DNA from 4 places in the Streptosporangium sp. NPDC051022 genome. Region 4 is predicted to be linked to each of the others. Evidence: riboswitches for the same ligand, from Rfam matches in the RefSeq annotation. Region 4 holds a riboswitch; each other region holds the start of a gene.
What was found. Region 4 has a riboswitch for cyclic di-AMP ahead of AB0N02_RS31495 (C40 family peptidase). Riboswitches for the same ligand answer to the same signal wherever they lie in the genome.
Positions count from the first base shown of each region.

Region 1: another riboswitch for cyclic di-AMP. It lies ahead of AB0N02_RS17540 (NlpC/P60 family protein); the one in region 4 lies ahead of AB0N02_RS31495 (C40 family peptidase).
Region 2: another riboswitch for cyclic di-AMP. It lies ahead of AB0N02_RS10270 (CHAP domain-containing protein); the one in region 4 lies ahead of AB0N02_RS31495 (C40 family peptidase).
Region 3: another riboswitch for cyclic di-AMP. It lies ahead of AB0N02_RS39965 (NlpC/P60 family protein); the one in region 4 lies ahead of AB0N02_RS31495 (C40 family peptidase).

Region 1 is NZ_JBFBCF010000009.1:86,757-91,610, reverse strand. It holds gene AB0N02_RS17550 (helix-turn-helix domain-containing protein) at 330-983, opposite strand; gene AB0N02_RS17545 (LuxR C-terminal-related transcriptional regulator) at 1,148-1,396, shown strand; gene AB0N02_RS17540 (NlpC/P60 family protein) at 1,549-2,532, opposite strand; cyclic di-AMP (ydaO/yuaA leader) riboswitch at 2,601-2,749, opposite strand; gene AB0N02_RS17535 (amino-acid N-acetyltransferase) at 3,232-3,744, shown strand; gene AB0N02_RS17530 (RDD family protein) at 3,985-4,854, shown strand, end outside.
Region 2 is NZ_JBFBCF010000004.1:227,700-232,553, reverse strand. It holds gene AB0N02_RS10275 (ABC transporter substrate-binding protein) at 1-1,233, opposite strand, end outside; gene AB0N02_RS10270 (CHAP domain-containing protein) at 1,584-2,303, opposite strand; cyclic di-AMP (ydaO/yuaA leader) riboswitch at 2,320-2,479, opposite strand; gene AB0N02_RS10265 (hypothetical protein) at 2,846-2,986, opposite strand; gene AB0N02_RS10260 (hypothetical protein) at 3,138-4,175, shown strand; gene AB0N02_RS10255 (DUF6716 putative glycosyltransferase) at 4,187-4,854, shown strand, end outside.
Region 3 is NZ_JBFBCF010000038.1:25,955-30,808, reverse strand. It holds gene AB0N02_RS39975 (branched-chain amino acid aminotransferase) at 1-1,042, opposite strand, end outside; gene AB0N02_RS39970 (3-isopropylmalate dehydrogenase) at 1,224-2,267, opposite strand; cyclic di-AMP (ydaO/yuaA leader) riboswitch at 2,413-2,631, shown strand; gene AB0N02_RS39965 (NlpC/P60 family protein) at 2,619-3,476, shown strand; gene AB0N02_RS39960 (ROK family transcriptional regulator) at 3,628-4,761, opposite strand.
Region 4 is NZ_JBFBCF010000023.1:120,195-125,048, forward strand. It holds gene AB0N02_RS31485 (M48 family metallopeptidase) at 1-1,136, opposite strand, end outside; gene AB0N02_RS31490 (hypothetical protein) at 1,133-1,918, opposite strand; gene AB0N02_RS31495 (C40 family peptidase) at 2,019-2,465, opposite strand; cyclic di-AMP (ydaO/yuaA leader) riboswitch at 2,608-2,764, opposite strand; gene AB0N02_RS31500 (NlpC/P60 family protein) at 3,429-4,376, opposite strand; gene AB0N02_RS31505 (hypothetical protein) at 4,503-4,854, opposite strand, start outside.

The DNA of each region.
Region 1 (4,854 bases), on a different contig from region 4:
CGTGTCTGCGCTTTTTTGTACCGTGCCCGCGCCTTCGTTCCGGGCCGTTCGGAAGCCGCGGCCGGTTCCCCGTCCCACGGCCGCGCCCCGTCCTGCGGTCACTCCTCGTCTTATGGTCGTTCCCCGGCGGCCGCTCCCTGTCTTATGGCCACTTCCGACGGCCGTTCCCCGTCGTGTACGGCCGCGCCCCCGCCGTACGCCGGTCTGGTGTTCCGTGGATGCGTGCCTTTCGTGCCTCCCCGTACCTTTCGATGGCTTCATGTGCCTTTTCGGCACCGCCGGGCCGTACGGGGGCGCGGTCGTGTGCTCTGCGGCCGCGCGTTTCCCGGCTAGGCGGTTTCGGGCGGACGTTCCTCTGACGCGTGGGTTTCGGCGGGGTGGGTTTCGGGTGTGCCTTCGAGGCCGGTCATCAGCCAGTTCAGCGCCTTGGCGAACAGTTCGGCCGGAACCGCGGAGGGGTCGGCGCGGCGCTGGATCACCAGCCCTTCGAAGAGACCGATGATCACGGTCGCCACCGCGGTCGCCTCGTGGGACGTGTGGTGCGCGGCCACGAGGTGGGCGACGGCCGTACGGGGGGCCCACCAGCGGTTGGCCAGCCGGCCGAGCAATTCCGGCCGTGGCAGCGCGTAGCGCAGAAACTCCATTTCGAGCGCGCTCGACACCGTGTGTTGATCGGCTAGTTCCGCCAGATATGCGCCGAATGCCGCAAAATCGGGGACGTCGTCCTTCCATTGCGGGGGGATTCCGCCGCCCACGTCAAGGGGGTGGGGGACGTGCTCGTCGAAGACCGCGCGGAACAGGTCGTCTTTTCCGGTGAAATGAGAGTAGAGGGCGCCGACCGTGTGGCCCGCCCTGGAGGCGATCTCGTCCACCGAGGCCCCGGCGAAACCTTGTTCTGCGAAGACTTCGGCTGCGGCGGCCAGCAGGCGCCTGCGGGTGCGGGCCTTGGCTTGGTCCCGACTTAACCGTAAAGGCACCGACATATCATGAGTACTTCACGTAGCGCCCGCTATGTCAACAGCGCGTGCTACCTCTATGAAGAGCAGAACTTGACGACCTTTGAACAAGCCGTTTACCGTTCCTGGCGGGCGGCATTGATTCCAGACAACTCACGCCTCGGTCACAGGTGCGGGGGGAGCGACTCCAGATGGCATATCCCGAAGTGGATTCCCGTCGCGGCGACGGCCTCCTGAGCGTGGGCGAGATCGGCCTCAGCGACGAGGATCTCGTGTTGCTGGCGGAGCTCGCCAAGGGGGTCACCGTGGATCGGGTGGGCCGTCGTCTCGACATCAGCGGCCGGACGGTCCGGCGCAGGCTCCGCGGGATCTGCGACCGCATCGGTGTGGCGACGGCGATCGAAGCCGTGGCCTGGGCCGCCCGCAGACGGCTGATCTGAGCCTGTTCCGCGGAGTCCGGGCTTTCCTGCCCCTTGGGACTCTCGGCGCGGCCAGGTGCCTCTGAGCGCCGCGACAGGCCGTTCCGCGCCGGGAGGGCCGGGACAGCCGGGAGGGCCGCGGCCCGCTTCCGCGGGCCACGACCGGAAGCGCCTCAGTCGGCGATGCGCACGCCGCCCGCGAAGGGCCGGTTGTCGATCGTGGTGACGTGGACGACGTCACCGGTCTGCGGCGCGTGGACCATCAGGCCCGCGCCGATGTAGATCCCGACGTGGTGCAGGTCGCTGTAGAAGAAGACCAGGTCTCCGGGGCGGAGCTCGTTTCTGGAGACGTGGGTTCCGGCCGTCCACTGGTCGCCCGTGTAGTGCGGCAGGCTGATGCCGACCTTCTGGTAGGCCCACATCACCAGGCCGGAGCAGTCGAAGGTGCTGGGCCCCTCCGCGCCCCACACGTACGGTCTGAGCTGCTGGGTGAGGGCCCAGCGGGCGGCCTCGGCGGCCTTGCCCTCGCCCGTGATCGGCACGTTGATCCTGACCCGGCTGCTCCGGTTGCGGGCGGCCTGCGTGCGCACCTCGCTGAACAGGTCGCCCTCGACCCTCTTCACCAGGCGCTCGATCCTGGTGCGCCTGGCCCCCAGCTGGGAGAGGAGGGTGTTGACCTCGTCGGTGCGGGCCTTGGCACCGGCCTGGGCGCGCTTGGCGGTCTCGATCGCCTCGCCGATCTGGGCGACCTCCTGGCTCTGCTGCTGCTGGAGCGCGTAGTTCGTGGTCGCCTGGTCGAGGAAGGTCTCGGGGTTGGACGACTGGGTGAAGGCGAGCGCGGAGGCCAGGCCGCCCGCCATGTAGGTGCTCTGCGCCAGCAGGGTGGCCTTGGAGCGCCGGGTCTCCAGCTCCGCCTCGCTGACGGCGAGGGTCTTCTTGGCGCTCGCGGCGGCGCGCTGCGCCTCCTTGAGCTTGATCCGCCCGCCGTTGTACTGCTCGCTGAGCGTCTCGATCTCGGTGTGCAGTTTCTCGGCCTGCTTGGCGAGCTGCTGGAGGCTGGGCTTCGGTTCGGCGGTCGCCATCAGGGGAGTGCCGAGGACCAGGGAGGCGAACACCAGCCCGACGACCGTCATCCGGCGCGATAGCCCGCGCGTCACGTGTTCTCGATGGCGGGCATGCCTGCCCGCGCGCTCTCTCCCACGGTTGCGCGTGCGCTTCACCAACAGGCTCCTCTCTCGGCCGCCTGCCGGGTTAGCTGACGGGTTCGGGCCGGAGGCAGCCCTACCGTGCGCCGGTGGCGCTTCGGATTCACCCCGGGGGACTGGAGGGTGGGTCCCCGGCTCCCCATCTGCGGGGATTCGGCGGGTTCAGCACTTTACGTTGCTGACATCGAGCACGGACATTAGTGCAATTGGAGGTTCATGCTCAACCAGAACTGCAAAGCCGGTAGAGCTTTCACAACTGAAATGTCACGGGAAGGTCACGTCATTTCAAGATCGACATATGTGTCACGCAGGCCCCGGATCTTTCGGGCCCGTTCGCGTGAGAGGTCGTCGCAGGTCTGCGTTCCACGAGGGGATCGGACCGGGTGTACGGCCGGCGCGCCCGCCCCGCGGCGGCCGGTGGGCTGCCGCGTGTCATCCGGCGGATCCGAGGGGGGAGTTAAGGACGAGCCGTAAACAGACGCTGACGAGGACGTACGCTGATCGGTCATGGAGCAGGTAGCGGAGCAGTTTCCGGCGCGGGCCGTACGTGATTCCGGGGCGGTGGAACGACGGGCCGGAGACGGCGGCGGAGAGGCCGGCGCCGAGGTCGCGGGGGAGCGGTCGCCGGGCGGTCCGGGGGCCGGGACGGCGGTGGTCACGGTGCGCCGTGCCCGCACCCCGGACGTGCGCGCCATCCGGCGGCTCGTCGACACCTACGCCGGGGCGGGGCCGCGCCTGCTGGAGAAGGCCACGGTCACCCTGTACGAGGACGTCCAGGAGTTCTGGGTGGCCGACAGGGGCGGCGTCGTCGTGGGGTGCGGAGCGCTTCACGTCCTCTGGGAGGACCTCGCCGAGATCCGGACCGTCGCCGTCGACCCCGGATGCCGGGGGCTGGGCATCGGGCACCTGATCGTCTCCTCGCTTATCGGCACCGCGGGCGATCTCGGTCTGCGCCGGGTCTTCTGTCTCACCTTCGAGGTCGATTTCTTCGCCAGGCACGGATTCAAGGAGATCCAGGGGACGCCCGTCTCGCCCGAGGTCTACGCGGAACTGCTCGCCTCGTATGACGAGGGTGTCGCCGAGTTCCTTGACCTGGAGCACGTCAAGCCGAACACCTTGGGGAACACGCGAATGCTGCTTCATCTGACACGGCGGGACGCCTGAGTTGACTGTGGTGCTGACTGATCGGAAAGGTGACTGTTGATACCTATGTCGATACCTTGTGCACCAGCATGCATGTGAGTCTGACATGTGCCACATGCACAGTCGAAGTGAGGTGACGCGGTGAGCACCGGACAGCCGCCGTATCCGCAGGATGATCCCGACCGCGCACCGTCGGGTCATCCTCAATACGGACAGAATGCGGGTCGAGCCCCTGGCGAACTCGACCCCGATGTGACAGTCGTGGGATATCGATCCGAGAACACGGGACCGGGGCAGGCCCAGCCCGGCTACGGTCAGCAGGGCTACGGCCAGCAGGCCGGTTACGGGCAGCAGGCCGACTACGGCCAGCAGGCTTCCCAGCCCGGCTACGGCCAGCAGCAGGGTTACGGCCAGCAGGGCGGTACGGGCGCGTACGGCCAGCAGGCCTCCTCCCAGCCCGGTTACGGGCAGCAGGGCGACTACGGCCAGCAGGCTTCCCAGCCCGGCTACGGCCAGCAGCAGGGTTACGGCCAGCAGCCCGGGTACGGCCAGCAGGCCGCCTCCCAGCCCGGCTACGGGCAGCAGGGCGGTACGGGCGCGTACGGCCAGCAGGGCGCCTCCCAGCCCGGTTACGGGCAGCAGGGCGACTACGGCCAGCAGGCCTCCCAGCCCGGCTACGGTCAGCAGCAGGGCTATGGCCAGCAGCCCGGGTACGGCCAGCAGGCCGCCTCCCAGCCCGGCTACGGCCAGCAGCAGGGCTACGGACAGTCGGCCGACTACGGTCAGCCGGCCGACTACGGCCAGCAGACGGCCCAGTCCGGCTACGGCCAGCAGCCCGGGTACGGCCAGCAGCCGGGCTACGGTCAGCAGCAGGGCTACGGACAGCCGGCCCCTTCCTACGGTCAGGGATACGCCCCCCAGGGCGTGGTGCCCCCCGGTCTCCCCGCCCCCCTCGCGGAGTGGTGGCAGCGTCTGGTGGCCCGGATCATCGACGGCGTCATCCTGGCGATCCCGACGGTGATCGTCTCCCTCGTGCTGACCATGATCCTGGTCACCACGCCGAGCTTCGACATCAACACGGGGAAGGTGACGGAGGGCGGCGGAATCGTCCTCGCGGAGATCGTCGTCGCC
Region 2 (4,854 bases), on a different contig from region 4:
CTCACCGAGGAAGGTGGGCAGCAGGTCCTTGACCGAGGCGCCGAAGATCTGGCCGGTGGGCGCGTCGTTGAAGAAGGCGTTCTTCAGCTCGCTGACCGCCGGGTCCTGCTGGGCCGGGATGGAGCTGGGGAAGGCCGCCGCCTCCTGGAAGGCCATGATGTGGCCCTCCTTGCCGGTGAGGTAGTTCAGCACCTCGGCGGCCTCCTTGGGGTGCTTGCTCTGCTTGGGCACCGCCAGGTAGGAGCCGCCCCAGTTGCCCGCGCCGCCGGGCACCGCCGCGACGTCCCACTTGCCCTTGCCCGAGTCGCCCGCCGCGCCGGAGACCACGCCCAGCATCCAGGCGGGGCACCCCATCGTGGCGAACCCGCCCTTCTTGATGGCGGCGTTCCACGGCGGGGTGAAGGAGCCCAGCTTGGCGGTCATGCCCGCCTCGCTGAAGCTCCTGACCGTGTCGAAGGCGGTCTTGACGGCCGGGTTGCTCTCGATGATGAGCTGGTTGTTCTTGTCGAAGTAGGAGACGTTGCCGTTCTTCGGCGCCTCCTGCGACAGGATCACGTTGTAGAGCGTGTTCGGGCCGTCGAGGAACCTGGGGTCGTCCTTGCCGGGGTTGGCGGCCTGGAACTTCTTGCCGACCTCCATGAAGGCGTTCCAGTCGGGCCAGAGCTTGCCGACCTCCTCGCGGTCCGTCGGCAGGCCCGCCTTCTTGAACAGGTCCGTCCGGTAGCACATGGTCATGCCGCCGATGTCGGTGCCGAGGGCGAACAGCTTGCCCTCGGCGTTGACGCCGTTGTCCCACTTGGCCGCGGGGAAGTCGGCCTTGCGGTCGTTGAGGCCGTACTCGCCGAGGTCGGTGAAGAACTGCGGCCTGGCCTTCATCAGTCCCATCGCGCCCTCGTCCAGGGCGATGATGTCGGCGGCGCCGCTGCCCGCCTGCAGGCGCTGGAGCAGCTGGGGTAGGTAGACGTCCTCGAAGCGGTCGGTCAGGTTCTGGTACTTGACCTGGATGTTCGGATGCGCGGCGTTCCACGTCTCGACGGCCTTGTCGTAGCCGAAGTTCTCGCCGCCGCCGAAGGTGTGCACGGTGACGGTCACCGGCTCGGCCGCGGCGGAGCCGCTCGGCGCGGGGGCGGCGGATTCGCCCGAACCGCCCGAACTGCACGAGGCCACGGCCAGTGCGGTGGCCGCCACCACCGTGACCGCGGCGAGCCTGCCGTGCCGCCTCTTGTTCAACATTCCGGACCCCTCTCAGGTGGTCGCCCGAATCGGTGGGAGGTGCCGCCGCGGCGCGGGTCCCCGACGACCGCGACCCCGCGACGGGGTGGTTCCTCAATGTTTTGGGAGCGCTCCCACGAAGAGTGGACGACGGGCAACCGAAACGTCAATACGCCGAAACTCAACCGTTATATCCTGTGGCGCGCCGGGGGATGTAGCAGCATATAAGCGACAAAAGGGGCATGGGAACCTTTGGGAGCGCTCCCATAACATGAGGCGCAACAGGCGACCGGAACGCCGAAAGGGGCACGGCTCGGATGAGTCGTGCCCCTTTTCCGGATGCGGGGGTCAGCCGGTACGGCGAGCGGTGGTCACTCGCTGTAGGCCGGGTAGCCGTAGCCGACGACCTGGGAGGTCGGGCGGACGCGCTGCTCGACCTTGCCGTTGCCGGTGTTGCCCTCGATCGTGGTGATCGTGCCGTCGCCGTTGTCCTTCTTCAGGAAGCCGACGTGGTCGATCCCGTCGAGGTCCTTGCCGCGCTGCCAGTCGAAGTAGACGACCGCGCCGGGCTTGGGAGTGGTGCCCCAGTGGCCGTTCTCCTTGAACCACTTGGCGTGGGTGACGGTGTAGGCGTCCCAGCCCATGGTGGGACGGATGCCGGCGTGCTCGCCGACCCAGGAGACGAACATCGCGCACCAGGGGGCGTTGGCGTAGTCCCGGATGCGGCCGCCGTCGCGGGCGGTGGTCTCCTTGGCGCGCTCGGTGGACATGTACCAGGACTGGAACTTGGTCCCGCCGCCCTGGGCGTTCTCGCTGATGCCGATCTGCTGCGAGGCGAGGTCCAGGACCTGCTGTGCGGTGACCCTGGGCTGCTTCTCGGCCTTCGCCTCGGCGGCGGTCTTGACGACACTGACGTTCTGGGCGGTGTTGGCGCTCTCCGCGGGAGGGGCGCTGATGGGGCCGTGGGCCGGGGCGTCCGCCAGGGCTGCGGGTCCCGCGACGATTCCGCCCGCGAGGGCGATGGAAGTTCCCAGGATGATTCGGGCCAGGTAGTGCGTCTTGGGGGTGGTGGTAAGGCGGTGCTTGGCCATAAGAGACTAACTCCTTGCTTCGCTTCCATGCCGCCTACCGGGTTAGCTGACGGGTTCGGGCTGGGAAGTGCCCTACGGCGCGTGATCGCGCTGATTCACCCCAAAAAAGTGGTTCCCCGGTTCCCTGAGACTCGCGGGCTTTCCCGTGAGGCTCCTGGATTCGGCGGCCGTGTTCATCGGGCGGAAGATCCGCCTGGCGAACACGGTCGGGCAATGTGCTCGTAATGGGCTGACCTGCGAAGGTCTAGGTGCTCACCACGAATTCGTTGAACGTACGTGAACCGGACAGACGATTACAAGTCCGACACATTGCCATGGCTTGGGAATAGGTGTGAAACGAGCGGGACGATCAGCCGGGCCGTGCCGATCCCGCGCCCGCGCCGATCTTTGATTCGACGCCGAAAATCCCTATGACACAGGGCTTTTCATGCGGTCAACCAGAAACGGGACGGGTGGTTACCGTCGTCCCGGATGATCCGCCCCAAGGTAAACGTAGATCTTTTGGCTGACCCGGCTCTCCGCCGGGTAAAAGTGATCGTCCTTTACCCGCGGTCGGTGTCCCGCGGGGTCGGGATTCCGGCTCCGGCCGGGCGCAGGACGGTCGGCGGCCCGATCCCGTTGTCGGCGCCGGTGACCATCGTGGTGGAACCGGTGAGGTCGGGGATGGTGTCGGCGGTCCGCATGACCTGGGTTCCTCCGAGGGAGGGGGTGGTGTGCGAAACGGTCTCGCACGCCGTCGTGGATCGGCGAGAGTCGACCGCGCAAGTGCGTGTATTCGGGTGTTCACCCGGAGTTCCCGGGCGTGTAAGACATCCCGGTTACGGTGAGGCAGTCGTGAACGGGTCATCGCCCGGCGTGGAGGACGGTCGAGACCACGCGCGGGAGCAGGGTTCGGCCGTCGCATGGGTGGAGTCCCCGCTGCAGATGCTCTGCGCCGTGGAGGCATACCATGCCGGGCTGCTCGGCGCCCACGCCCGGGTGGTGCCCCGGGCCAAGCTTCGCCCGCTGGTCGTCACCCGTCGTGAGGTCATCCGGCTCGGCCTGCCCGCCGGCCTCGAGGTGACCACGCCGGAGCCCGAGATGCCCAGACCCCGCCGGGGCGCCGGCTGGGCGGTCGGCGACGCCTTCTCCGGCAAGGTCCAGGCCGCCCTGCTCACCGCCCTCCCGGGACGGATCGTGATCGTCGACGACGGGCTGGCCACGATCAGGCTGCTGGAACTGCTCACCGGGCGCCCCTGGACGCCCCTGCTGCGTGCCAGGGCCACTCCGGGCCTCCTCCGGACCGCCCTCGGCGCCGCCGCCGGCCTGCGGCTGCGGGCCGCGGCGAGGTCGGGCCGGTTGTCGATCTTCACGGCGCTGCCGGTCCCCGCCGAGCTGGCGCAGGCCGTACGCGACAGGGGGGCCGAGCTGGTCACCCACGACTTCGGCTGGCTCCGCTCGCAGCCCATGCGCAAGCCGGGTCCCGAGGAACGCACCGTCGTCCTCGGCACCTCACTGGTCCGCAACGGCCTCATCCACCGTGACCGCTACTTCACCTGGCTGGCCGGACTCGGCTCCGCCGGGCCGGTGGCCTACTTCCCGCACCGCCGGGAGGACCCCCACGACCTCGCCCGGGTCGGGGAACAGCCCGGGATCACCGTCTACGACGGCGGGGCCCCCGCCGAGATGACCCTGCGGGGCCTGGGCGCGCAGCAGCGCGTGCTGAGCCTGCCGTCGACCGCGGTGACCTCGCTGCGCGTCCTGCTGTCGGCCCGCGGCGTCGTCGTGGAGACCGTGGACGTCCCCGACGAGTGGTGGACCGCCCAGGCGGCGCCCGCCCTCCGTTCCCACCTTTCGATGTTCGCCCATCACGACACTGGAGTCACAGGTTGAAGGTCCTGGCCGTGGCCGACTCGGATTCCTACCTGAAGTGGGCCGCCTACCTGCTGGAGGGCCTGCCCTCCGGCTGTACGGCGGAGCTGACGGTGGTCCGCACCCCCATCACGCCCTCCCCGGCCCAGATCCACGCGGCCGTGGCCGGCGCGGCCGCCGATCCGCCCGTGCTGTCCGCCCGGGCCCTGCGCCGGACCGCGGAGCGCTTCAGGCCCGACGTGGTGCTGGCCGCCTGCACCGGGCCCGTGGTGGACGTGCTGGTCGGCGAGGTGCTGACGGGACTCGAGCCGAGGCCGGTCTTCGTGTCGGGCCTGCCGGGCATCTCCATCCCGGCGACCGAGAAGGCGTGGCTCTTCCGCAGCGGATGCGACCTGTTCGTCCTGCACAGCGGGCGTGAGGTCGAGGAGTTCTCGGCGGTGGCCGAGCGGCTGGGCGGCGGCGGAGTCATCGGCCTCACCCGGCTGCCCTTCCTCCACAACGGCGCGGAGGTCCCCGTCACGGGGCCGCGCAACCGCGTGGTGTTCGCCACCCAGGCCAAGGTGCCCAAGCGCAGGGAGGATCGCGAGCGGATCCTGCTCGCCCTCGCCACGCTGGCCGAGCGCCGCCCCGACCTGGACGTGGTGGTCAAGCTCCGCGCGCTGGACAACGAACGCCAGACCCACAACGAACGCCACCACTA
Region 3 (4,854 bases), on a different contig from region 4:
TGCCGACCAGTTCCTTGTGGATCCTGGCGGTGACGGGTCCCCGGGTGCCGTCGCCCACGGTCCAGGCGCGGTCGGCGCCCTTGATCGAGCCGACGGGGGTCACGACCGCGGCGGTGCCGCAGGCGAAGACCTCGGTCAGCTCACCGGACTCGCAGCCCGCCTGCCACTCCTCGATCGACAGGCGTCCCTCCTCCGCCTTCAGGCCGAGTTCGGCGGCGAGGGTGAGGATCGAGTCGCGGGTGATGCCGGGCAGGAGCGTGCCGGTCAGGGCCGGGGTGAGCAGGCGGTCCCCGAAGACGAAGAACAGGTTCATCCCGCCCATCTCCTCGACGTAGCGGTGCTCGTTCGCGTCGAGCCAGACCACCTGGTCGCAGCCCTGCTCGACGGCCTGGCGCTGGGCGACGAAGGCCGCGGCGTAGTTGCCGCCGCACTTGGCGAAGCCGGTGCCGCCGGGGGCGGCGCGGGTGTACTCGGTGGACAGCCAGACCGAGACCGGCTTGTCCGCGCCGAAGTAGGCGGCGGCCGGCGAGGCGATCACCATGTAGCGGTAGGACCTCGACGGGTAGTTGACGCCGAGCGCGGCCTGGGTGGCGATCATGAAGGGGCGGAGATAGAGGCTGTGACCCGGGGTCGTGGGCACCCACTCACGGTCGGTCTGGACAAGGAGCTCCAGCGACTCGACGAACGTCTCCTCCGGAAGTTCCGGCATGGCCATCCGCAGCGCGGACTGGTTGAAGCGGGCGGCGTTCGCCTCCGGCCGGAAGGAGGCGATCGCGCCGTTCTCCTGACGGTAGGCCTTCAGCCCCTCGAAGAGTTCCTGGGCGTAGTGGAAGACCGCGGTCGCCGGGTCGAGGCTGAGCGGGCCGTACGGCGTGAGCCGCGCGTTGTGCCAGCCCTCCCCTTCCGTGTAGTCGATGGAGATCATGTGATCGGTGAAACTCTGACCGAACCCGGGATTCGCCAGTACCTGCTCGCGCTCGGCCGCGGTGCGAGCGTGGTCGGAGAGCTGCACGTCGAAGCTGAGCTTCTGAGCGGTGGTCATGACGGGGATCCTTCTCTTTGTGACGGACTGCACCTGAGTCCATTCTGCGATGGAGCAGGTAACGGGAAACTACTGCATCTATGCCGAAATCCGGCACTGTCGTTGGAGGGACGAACAAAAAAGACGCGTCCGGCGGCTCGGGTGAGCCGCCGGACGCGTCTGAGGTCGGGTAGGCGGCTTCTCAGCCGGCTACTCGGGCGGTGATGTCGTCGCCGATCTCGCGGGTGGTCCGGCCGGGGCCGGTCAGGCGCTCGACCAGGTCCTCGGCCACGGCCCGCTCCACCTTGGCGGACTCCTCGGCCAGGCCGAGGTGGTCCAGGAGCATGGCGACCGACAGGATCGTCGCGGTCGGGTCGGCCTTGCCCTGGCCCGCGATGTCGGGGGCGCTGCCGTGGACCGGCTCGAACATGCTGGGCGCGGTGCGGTCGGGGTTGATGTTGCCGCTGGCCGCCAGGCCGATGCCACCGGCGATGGCCGCGCCGATGTCGGTGATGATGTCGCCGAAGAGGTTGTCGGTGACGATCACGTCGAACCGCTCGGGCTGGTTGACGAAGAACATCGAGGCGGCGTCGATGTGGCTGTAGTCGGTGGTGACGTCGGGGTACTCCAGGCTGACCCGGTCGAAGGTGCGGGCCCAGAGGTCACCGGCGAAGGTGAGGACGTTGGTCTTGTGGACCAGCGTCAGCTTCTTGCGCGGCCTGCTGAGCGCCTTCTCGAAGGCGTAGCGGACGACGCGCTCGACGCCGTGGGCGGTGTTCAGCGACTCCTGGGTGGCGATCTCCTGCGAGGTGCCACGGCGCAGCACGCCACCGGCGCCCGCGTACAGGCCCTCGGTGCCCTCACGGATGACGACCATGTCGATGTCCTCGGGGCCGGACTTGCCCAGCGGGGTCTCGACGCCGGGGAAGAGCTTGACCGGACGCAGGTTGACGTAGTGGTCGAGCTCGAAACGGAGCTTGAGCAGCAGGTCGCGCTCCAGGATGCCCGGCGGGACGCTGGGGTCGCCGACCGCGCCGAGCAGGATCGCGTCGTATCCGCGCAACTCCTCCAGAACCGCCTCGGGAAGGACCTCACCGGTCTTGTGGTACCGCTTGGCACCCAGGTCGTAGGTGGTCGTCTCCACCTTCGTGCCGACGGCTTCCAGGACCTTCAGGCCCTCCGTGACGACCTCGGTTCCAATCCCGTCCCCGGGGATGACGGCCAGGCGAATGTTGCGCGAATCCATGCACGCACCTTACCGGTCCGTCTCGTGGAGCGAACACCAATCTCACCCATCGGACACATCTTCCTCTGACGAGGCATAAGAATTTTGTCCTATTTGCGATCTTTTGACCGTTTCGTTAAGGTCCTGGCCATTCGCATCGTCGCCTAATCCTCGCAGGCCACCCCCCTTTTCCGGCCTGCGCGGAGCCGGGGAACCACTTCCGGGATCCACGGGGCGTCCGGAGTCTTCACCTCCGCTTGCCGGAGCACGTCTCCTGCCGTCCCCCGCTGGATCCCTTGGGGCGAATCGGCGCTCTCGCGCGCCGTAGGGCGACCTTCACGTCCGAGCCCGACAGCTCACCCGGCCGGCCTTATGGAAGGAACGATCCTGACCGGCAAGACCTACCCCCGTGTCCTGACCCTGATCGTCACCGGCGCCACCGCGTTCGCGATCCCCACTCTCGCGATGGCCGACTCCGCGCTCGCGGCCTCCTCCCCCTCCCTCACGACAGCCGCCTTCCTCACCTCTCCCGCCCCCGGCCCCGTCGACTCCTCTCTCGCCCCCGTCATATCCCTCGCGCCCGCCGCCCTCACCGGCGCCGACGCCTCCGACGCCCCGGGGGCCGCCGAAACCCCGAAGACCACGAGGAAACCGTCCGCCCCCGCCTGGAAGAAGGCCCTGCAGTGGGCCATGTCCAAGCGCGGCACGCCGTACGTCTGGGGCGGCACCGGCAACGGAGGGTTCGACTGCTCCGGCCTGATGCTCCGCGCGTACGGCGCCGCCGGAATCCACCTGCCGCGGGTGGCCGCAGCGCAGTACTCCGCCTTCTCCAAGAAGATCGCCTGGAAGGACCTCCAGCCGGGTGACCTGGTCTTCTTCCACAACCTCGGCCATGTCGGCATGATCAGCAAGCCCGGGTACATGGTCCACGCCCCGAGCACCGGCGACGTGGTCAAGGTGGAGAAGCTGGGCGCGTGGCGCCGTGACAGCTTCGTCGGCGCCGTACGCCCCGACCCCAAGGGGGTCAAGCTCTCCATCGAACAGGCCAAGGAGGCCGCACAGGCCAAGCGGGCAGAACAGGCCGCACAAGCCGAGCGGGCCAAACAGGCCAAACAGGCTGAGCAGGCCCAGCAGGCCGTCCAGCCCGCACCGACCGCACCGACCACCCCCACCGATCAACCCGCGCCGACGACCGCCGCCCCGGCCCCGGCGCCCGCCACCGCCCCCTGACCCTCCGCCGGACGGGGCCTGTTCCGCGAATCCTCGCCTCCGGCGCAGAGCGGCGGAACGGGCCCCGGCCAGGGCGTCGGACAGGGCTCCGGCCAGAATCCGGGACGAGGCTTCCGCCGGGCGGACCGGCCGTACCGGCCAGCGAAGCGGATCAGCCGTGCCGGCCGGCGAAGATGACGTCCCAGGCCCGGCCGAGCGCGCGCGTGACGGCGCCCAGCAGCACCCCGCTGTCCCCCAGGCTGCTCGTGACCACGGTGGGACGCAGCGGACCCAGCTCGGCGATCCTGGCGGCGATGGAGTCGCCGAGAAGGTCGAGGTTACGGCCGACGCCACCGCTGAGCACCACGATCTCCGGATCGAGAACCGAGGCCACCGCGACGATCAGGTCGCCGATCCGTCGCCCCTCGGCCTCGACGACGGCCAGGGCCACGGGGTCTCCGGCCGCCGCGGCGCCGAAGACCTCCTTCGCCGTCTCCACCCGCGCCCCGGCCGCGCGTGCCGCGCGCACCACGCCGAGGGCGCCGACCGGGGTCTCGGTCGGTCCGTGCTCCAGCGCCTCCCTGCCGGGAACCGGATCCTCCCCGGTGGGCAGGTAGGAGACCTCCCCCGCGGCGCCGCGCGCCCCCGAGTACAGCTCGCCGTTGACGACGATGCCCATGCCGACACCGGTGCCGATGGACACCAGCGCGAAATGGGATCGTCCCTTGCCCTCGCCGTGCGCGTGCTCGCCCAGGGCCGCCAGGTTGATGTCGTTCTCGATGGTCACCTCGGTCCCCAGCGCCGCGCACAGGCGGTCCACCAGACCGGGGGTGCCCCAGCCGGGCAGGTTCGCGGCCAGGTGCAGCCGTCCCGTCTCGGGGTCGTACACGCCGGGACTGCCGACCACCGCGTGGGCGACGGAGGACCATCCGAGACCGGCCTCGGCCACCGCGGTCCGGGTCAGGCCCCGGACCGCGCGGACCAGCTCGTCCTCGGTACGCGCGTCGTTGCGTCCGTCCCTGCGCCCCACGAAGCGCCCCCGGAGGTCGGCCACCGCCACCCGGATCCAGTCGCGGCCGATGTCGACGCCCGCGACGTGCAGCACGGCGGCGTTCATGTCGTAGAGCGAGGTCACCGGGCCCGGCCGGCCGGAGACCTCGCCGACCAGGTGGACCAGGCCGTCCTCCTCAAGACCCGCCAGGGCGGCCGAGACGGTCGGCTTGGACAGGCCGGTGACCTTGGCCAGCTGGGCCCGTGAGGCCGGGCCGTGTTCGAGGAGCCGGTCAAGGAGGCGTCGCTCGTTCATCACCCGCAACAACCGTGGATTGCCGAGCCGGCCTCGCACTTCGCTCTCCTCAGTCCCGGGGTCCCAGGAAAAGGCTAGCCAACGTCCTTGACG
Region 4 (4,854 bases):
AAGACCGCCGGATTCCGCGTCAGGTCCAGCGCGTGCGCGTCGGCACGGGCCTCGATGTGCCTGCTGACCAGGTTCTGCGCGGGCCCCGACAGGACGCCGGCCAGCGTCAGCAGCCCCATGATCAGGCCGACCGCCCTCGGGTCGGCGACCGAGGCGACCCCGGTGCGCCGCCGTACCGGCCCCGCCGAGGTCACCAGGTAGAGCAGGCACGCTCCGAAGGCCGTGCCCAGGGCGCCGACGAGCGTGCCGTACAGCACGTCACCCGCCTTGGCGTGGCCCAGCTCGTGCGCGACCACCAGCTCGACCTGGTCCGCCGGGACCCGCAGCAGCGTGTCGTAGACCACGATCCTGCGGGTCGCGCCGAATCCGGAGACGTAGGCGTTGAGCGCGGTGGTCCGCCGGGAGGCGTCGGCCACGAGCACGTTCTCGACCGGCACGCCGTCCCTGGCCGCCATCGCGAGCAGGTCGGTGCGGAGCCGCCCGGCGGGCATCGGCGTGAAGTCGTTGAAGAGAGGCTCGACCACCACCGGGTAGGCGAAGGAGGTGACGACGGTCAGCGCGAACGCCCCGACCGCCGCGGGTATCCACCAGCGGCGGTAGCGGCGGGCCAGCGCGACCACCGCGAGCACCATGATCCCCGTCAGCACGGCGCCGATCCCGATGTTCTTGGCGCGGTCGGCCGCCCACGACGGCCAGGTCTGGGTGGACAGGCCGTACTCGCGCAGGTAGGTCTCCGACCACATGCCCAGCGGCCAGCGCAGGATCGCCACGGCCACCGTCACCGCCAGGACGCCGAGCAGCACCCGCAGCCACCAGGGGCCCCTCAGGCGGCCCAGCAGCCGCGCGCCCAGCGGGGTGGCGATCAGCAGCCCCGCCACGACCAGGGTCAGGCCGAGCGACAGGTAGCCGGGAACGCTCGTGACGGCGTCGAAGGCCTCGGAACGGGCGATCTGGGCCGCGGTGAAGTCGCGGGCCGGATCCGGCGCGACGGGCGGGGCGTCGGCGGGCAGCGCCCGCCAGGGCGTGGTGAAGGCGACGACCGCCACGGTGAGCGCCCCGAGGGCGACCAGCGCCCATCCGGCCCCCCGCGGTCCCGCAGGGGCGCCCGCGGAAGTGTCCGTCACGGTCCGCGTCATGCGAGTTCCCTCCGGAGATGATCGCGCCAGGCGACGGTGAGCTCCGCCCGCGACAGGCCCAGCGTGCTGTCCACATCGCTACCGTAAAGCCTTACCAACGTCTTCTCGCCGAAGCGCTCCGCGATGTAGCGGCAGGCCAGCCAGGCCTCCTCGTAGGCCTGCGCCAGCCGTGGCGCGCCGGGGGCGAAGTCGGCGGGCTCGGGAAGCCGGGAGGGCACGACGCCCGCGCGTACCTCCTCGGCCAGCTCGGCGGCGGCCGCCCGCACCTCGATCCCCGCGTGGCGGTAGCCCACGTAGTCGGCGAACCCCTCCGACAGCCACATCGGCACCCGGCCGCCCCTGGTCGCGCCGGTGGCCACGTGGGTGAGCTCGTGGGTGATCACCACGTCCCGGCCCGCCGGGCTGAGCCTGGCGTATCCCGTCGGCAGGACGACCACCCGGCCGGCGGCGGCCATCGCGGCCAGGCCGCCGGTGGCCCCGGCCCCCGCGAGCGCGGCGGCCTCCGCGTCGGTGGCGGGGAAGAGGATCACCGCCCTGACCGGCCCCCAGACCTCCCCGACGGTACGGCAGGCGCGGTCGGCCCTCGTGGCCAGGTCCCGCAGCTCGGCGGGCGGGGCACGGTGGCCGACGACGAGCGAGCGCTCGCCGCGGACCACGGTCGCGGCCCCCGGCCACAGCTCGCGTGCCGCCCGCGGCACAGGCCGGGCCCCCGCGACCAGACCCGCGCCCATCAGCGCCAGCATCCCGGTGAGCACGGCGCGGCGCCCCCTCGGGACGGACATGTCAGCCGATGCTACTCGACCGGTGCCCGTTCTCCCGTGTACGCGCCGCATGCGGCGGCCCCGTCCATCCGGGGGCATGGACGGGGCCGTATCCCGCTTCTCAGGCGCCGGGGCGAACCGCTCCGGCGAACGCGGACCTGTAGTACCCCTTCAGCGTCACGATCCGGACCGTCTTGCCGCTGCTCGGTGAGTGGACCATCCTGCCGTGGCCGACATACATGCCCACGTGGCCCTTTCCGTAGAAGAACAGCAGGTCACCGGGGCGCAACTTGCTCCACGAGACCTTCTTCCTGACGGCGCGGTACTGGCTGGTCGTGATCCTGGGGAGGGACACGCCGGCCTTGCGCCACGCGTACTGGACGAGCCCGGAGCAGTCGAACGCGCCGGGGCCGGAGGCTCCCCAGCGATACGGGTCGCCGATCTGCTTCCTGGCCGTCCGAACGGCCGCCTTCGCTTTCACCTTCTGCAGCGCGGCCCTGCTCATCTTGGCCTTCGCCTTGCGCTTGACGTGAGTCTTCGCCGTGCTCTTGACCTGAACCGCAGCCACTGTGTCTGTCGCGTGTGCCGCCGTGGATCCCAGTGCGACCGCTCCGGTTGAGGCGGCCAGCGTGAGAACGAACCCGCCGACAGAAAGGCGGGAAAGGCGCGACAAACGAGGGTTGTGCAGGGTGGTAGACAGGATTTCTCCTTGGGACTTCCACTGATGCCTACCGGGTTAGCTGACGGATTCGGGCAGGGAAGGACGCCCTACGACACGACATGTCGATTCACCCCTGGCCATATCAAAGGCCTTTTGGTTCCCCGGCTCCGCGCCTCATGACTGCACGGACTCGGCAGGTCACCGTGGTTGGGGCGCACCCCTGAGGAAAACGGCGACCAGCTGGATTTCTATGTGGGACACCGGCCTGGGGGACCGGCATTCGGTGCGTCCGCATGGCTTGCTGACCGCGGCCAGAAGGTACCCCGGCGGCAGGGTTTCGGCAATCAATCGGTAAAAGCCGAAGATCGAAAAAAGATTTTCACGTTTATGAAATCCCTGCTCGGAACCCCGGTACACCGTTCGAATATGACCCTCATCACATTCTTGACATCGTTGCCGAAAAGCACCACTTCTGTTACATGCGTCACACCGGTTTTTTCGATCTTCGTCGTCCCGGCTCCGGACGGCCACCCTGGGAACGCTCCATCGCGTGCCTGACCTTTTGGAGACACTTCTGGGACCGTTCCATCCGAGGCGGCCCGCCCGGTGGATTCACCGGCGTGTCGCGATGGGGCACCGTCCTCGGAACCGCCTCGGAACCGCCTCGGGTCCGGCCCTCGCCGGGGCGGCCCTGCGCCCCCTTACAGGCCGTGATCCCCCGCCCCGCGGGTCAAAGCCGCCCCGGCGCCCCGGGCCGCCCTGAAGGCGCTCAGGGGCGTGGCGCCCGGGAACACTCGAAGGCCCTTCGGGAAGCGCGGCTTCAGGAGGCGCGGCTTCGGGAGCGCGCGAAGACGCCCGGGAGCGCGGTGCTCAGGGGCGCACGGCGCCGACGAAACGGCCGCCGTAGGCCGACAGCGGGGTGACCTTGACGACGTCTCCGGTCTGGGGGGCGTGGACCATCTTCCCGTCCCCGGCGTACATGCCCACGTGGCCCAGGCCGTTGCTGAAGAGGAGGTCGCCCGGCTGGAGGTCGCTCATGGAGACCTTGCGGCTGGCGCCCCAGCTCCACTGCTCCCAGGTGGTGCGGGGAAGGCTGACGCCTCCGCTGCGCCAGGAGGCCTGCATGAGGCCGGAGCAGTCCCAGCTACCCGGGCCCGTGCCGCCGTACTGGTACGGCTTGCCGATCTGGGCGTAGGCGAACGCCAGGGCGGCCCTGGCGTTGCCGGAGGCCGAGCCGGTGTACTGCATGCCCGTGCTGTTGGGGTCGCCGGCCTGGAAGGTGCCGAGCTCGCGCAGGACCTTCGTCTGGGCCTTGACCATCTTCTCGGCCTTGGCCTTCTCCGCGGCCAGCTCGTCGCGGGTCCGGTCGGCCTCGGTCAGGGCCTCCTTGGCCTTGTCGCGGCCCTGGCGCAGCGCCTTGGTGGCCTCGTCGAAGGCGTTCAGCGACTGGGCGCGGGAGGCGGAGAGCTGGTCGGCCGCGGCCAGGCCGTTCAGCAGCATGCTCGGATCGGTCTGGCCGACCAGGTTCTGCCAGCCGACGGCGCCGCTCTGGTAGCTGCTGACGGCCATGGTGATCAGGTCCTTGCGGAGACCCTCGACCTTCGCGTTCTGCCTGCCGAGGTCGCCGTTCAGCTCCCGGTACTTCTTCCGGGCCCGCTTCCAGCGCTCGCCGGCCTGGTTGTACTTCTCGACGATCTGGTCGGCCTGCTCGTTGAGCTTCGCCAGCTTCCGCTTGGCCTGGGCGATCGTCGGCTTGGGCTCGGCGGACACCCCGCCCACCGGGATCAGGAGCAGGGCGAGGGCCAGCCCCGCGGCCATCGGCCCCCGCACAAACCTAACCGGCACACCCGCCACGGCCACCGCACTGCCTCCCCAAGCCAAGACCTGGGGCGAAATAGTACAGAACCGGTAAGGGTTAGCTCACCTTTTTGGCTGTTTTGTTCATTACGAGCACGTGGCGATCCCGCAAATCCTTCCGGTCATCGCGGTGGCGTCCCGCAGCTGATCGGCCCAGTCCCGCCCGGCGGGCCTGCCGTACTCCCCGGCCCGCAGATAGATCAGCACGGCGTTTCCCCTGCGGACCACCACGCCGCGCTCCCCGCCGACGCCGGCCTTCCCGCCGTAGTAGACCTGCCCCGAGACCCTCAGGGCGTCGTCTCCGAGCCCGGTCACGGGAGCGGAGGTGTAACGGTAACCGGACGCGGAGTCCTTCCTCGACCGGCAGGCGGACAGGCCGCCGCGGAGCTGGGTCATGGCCCGCCCGGCGTCCGCCCGCGAGCCGTACAGCAGGACCTGC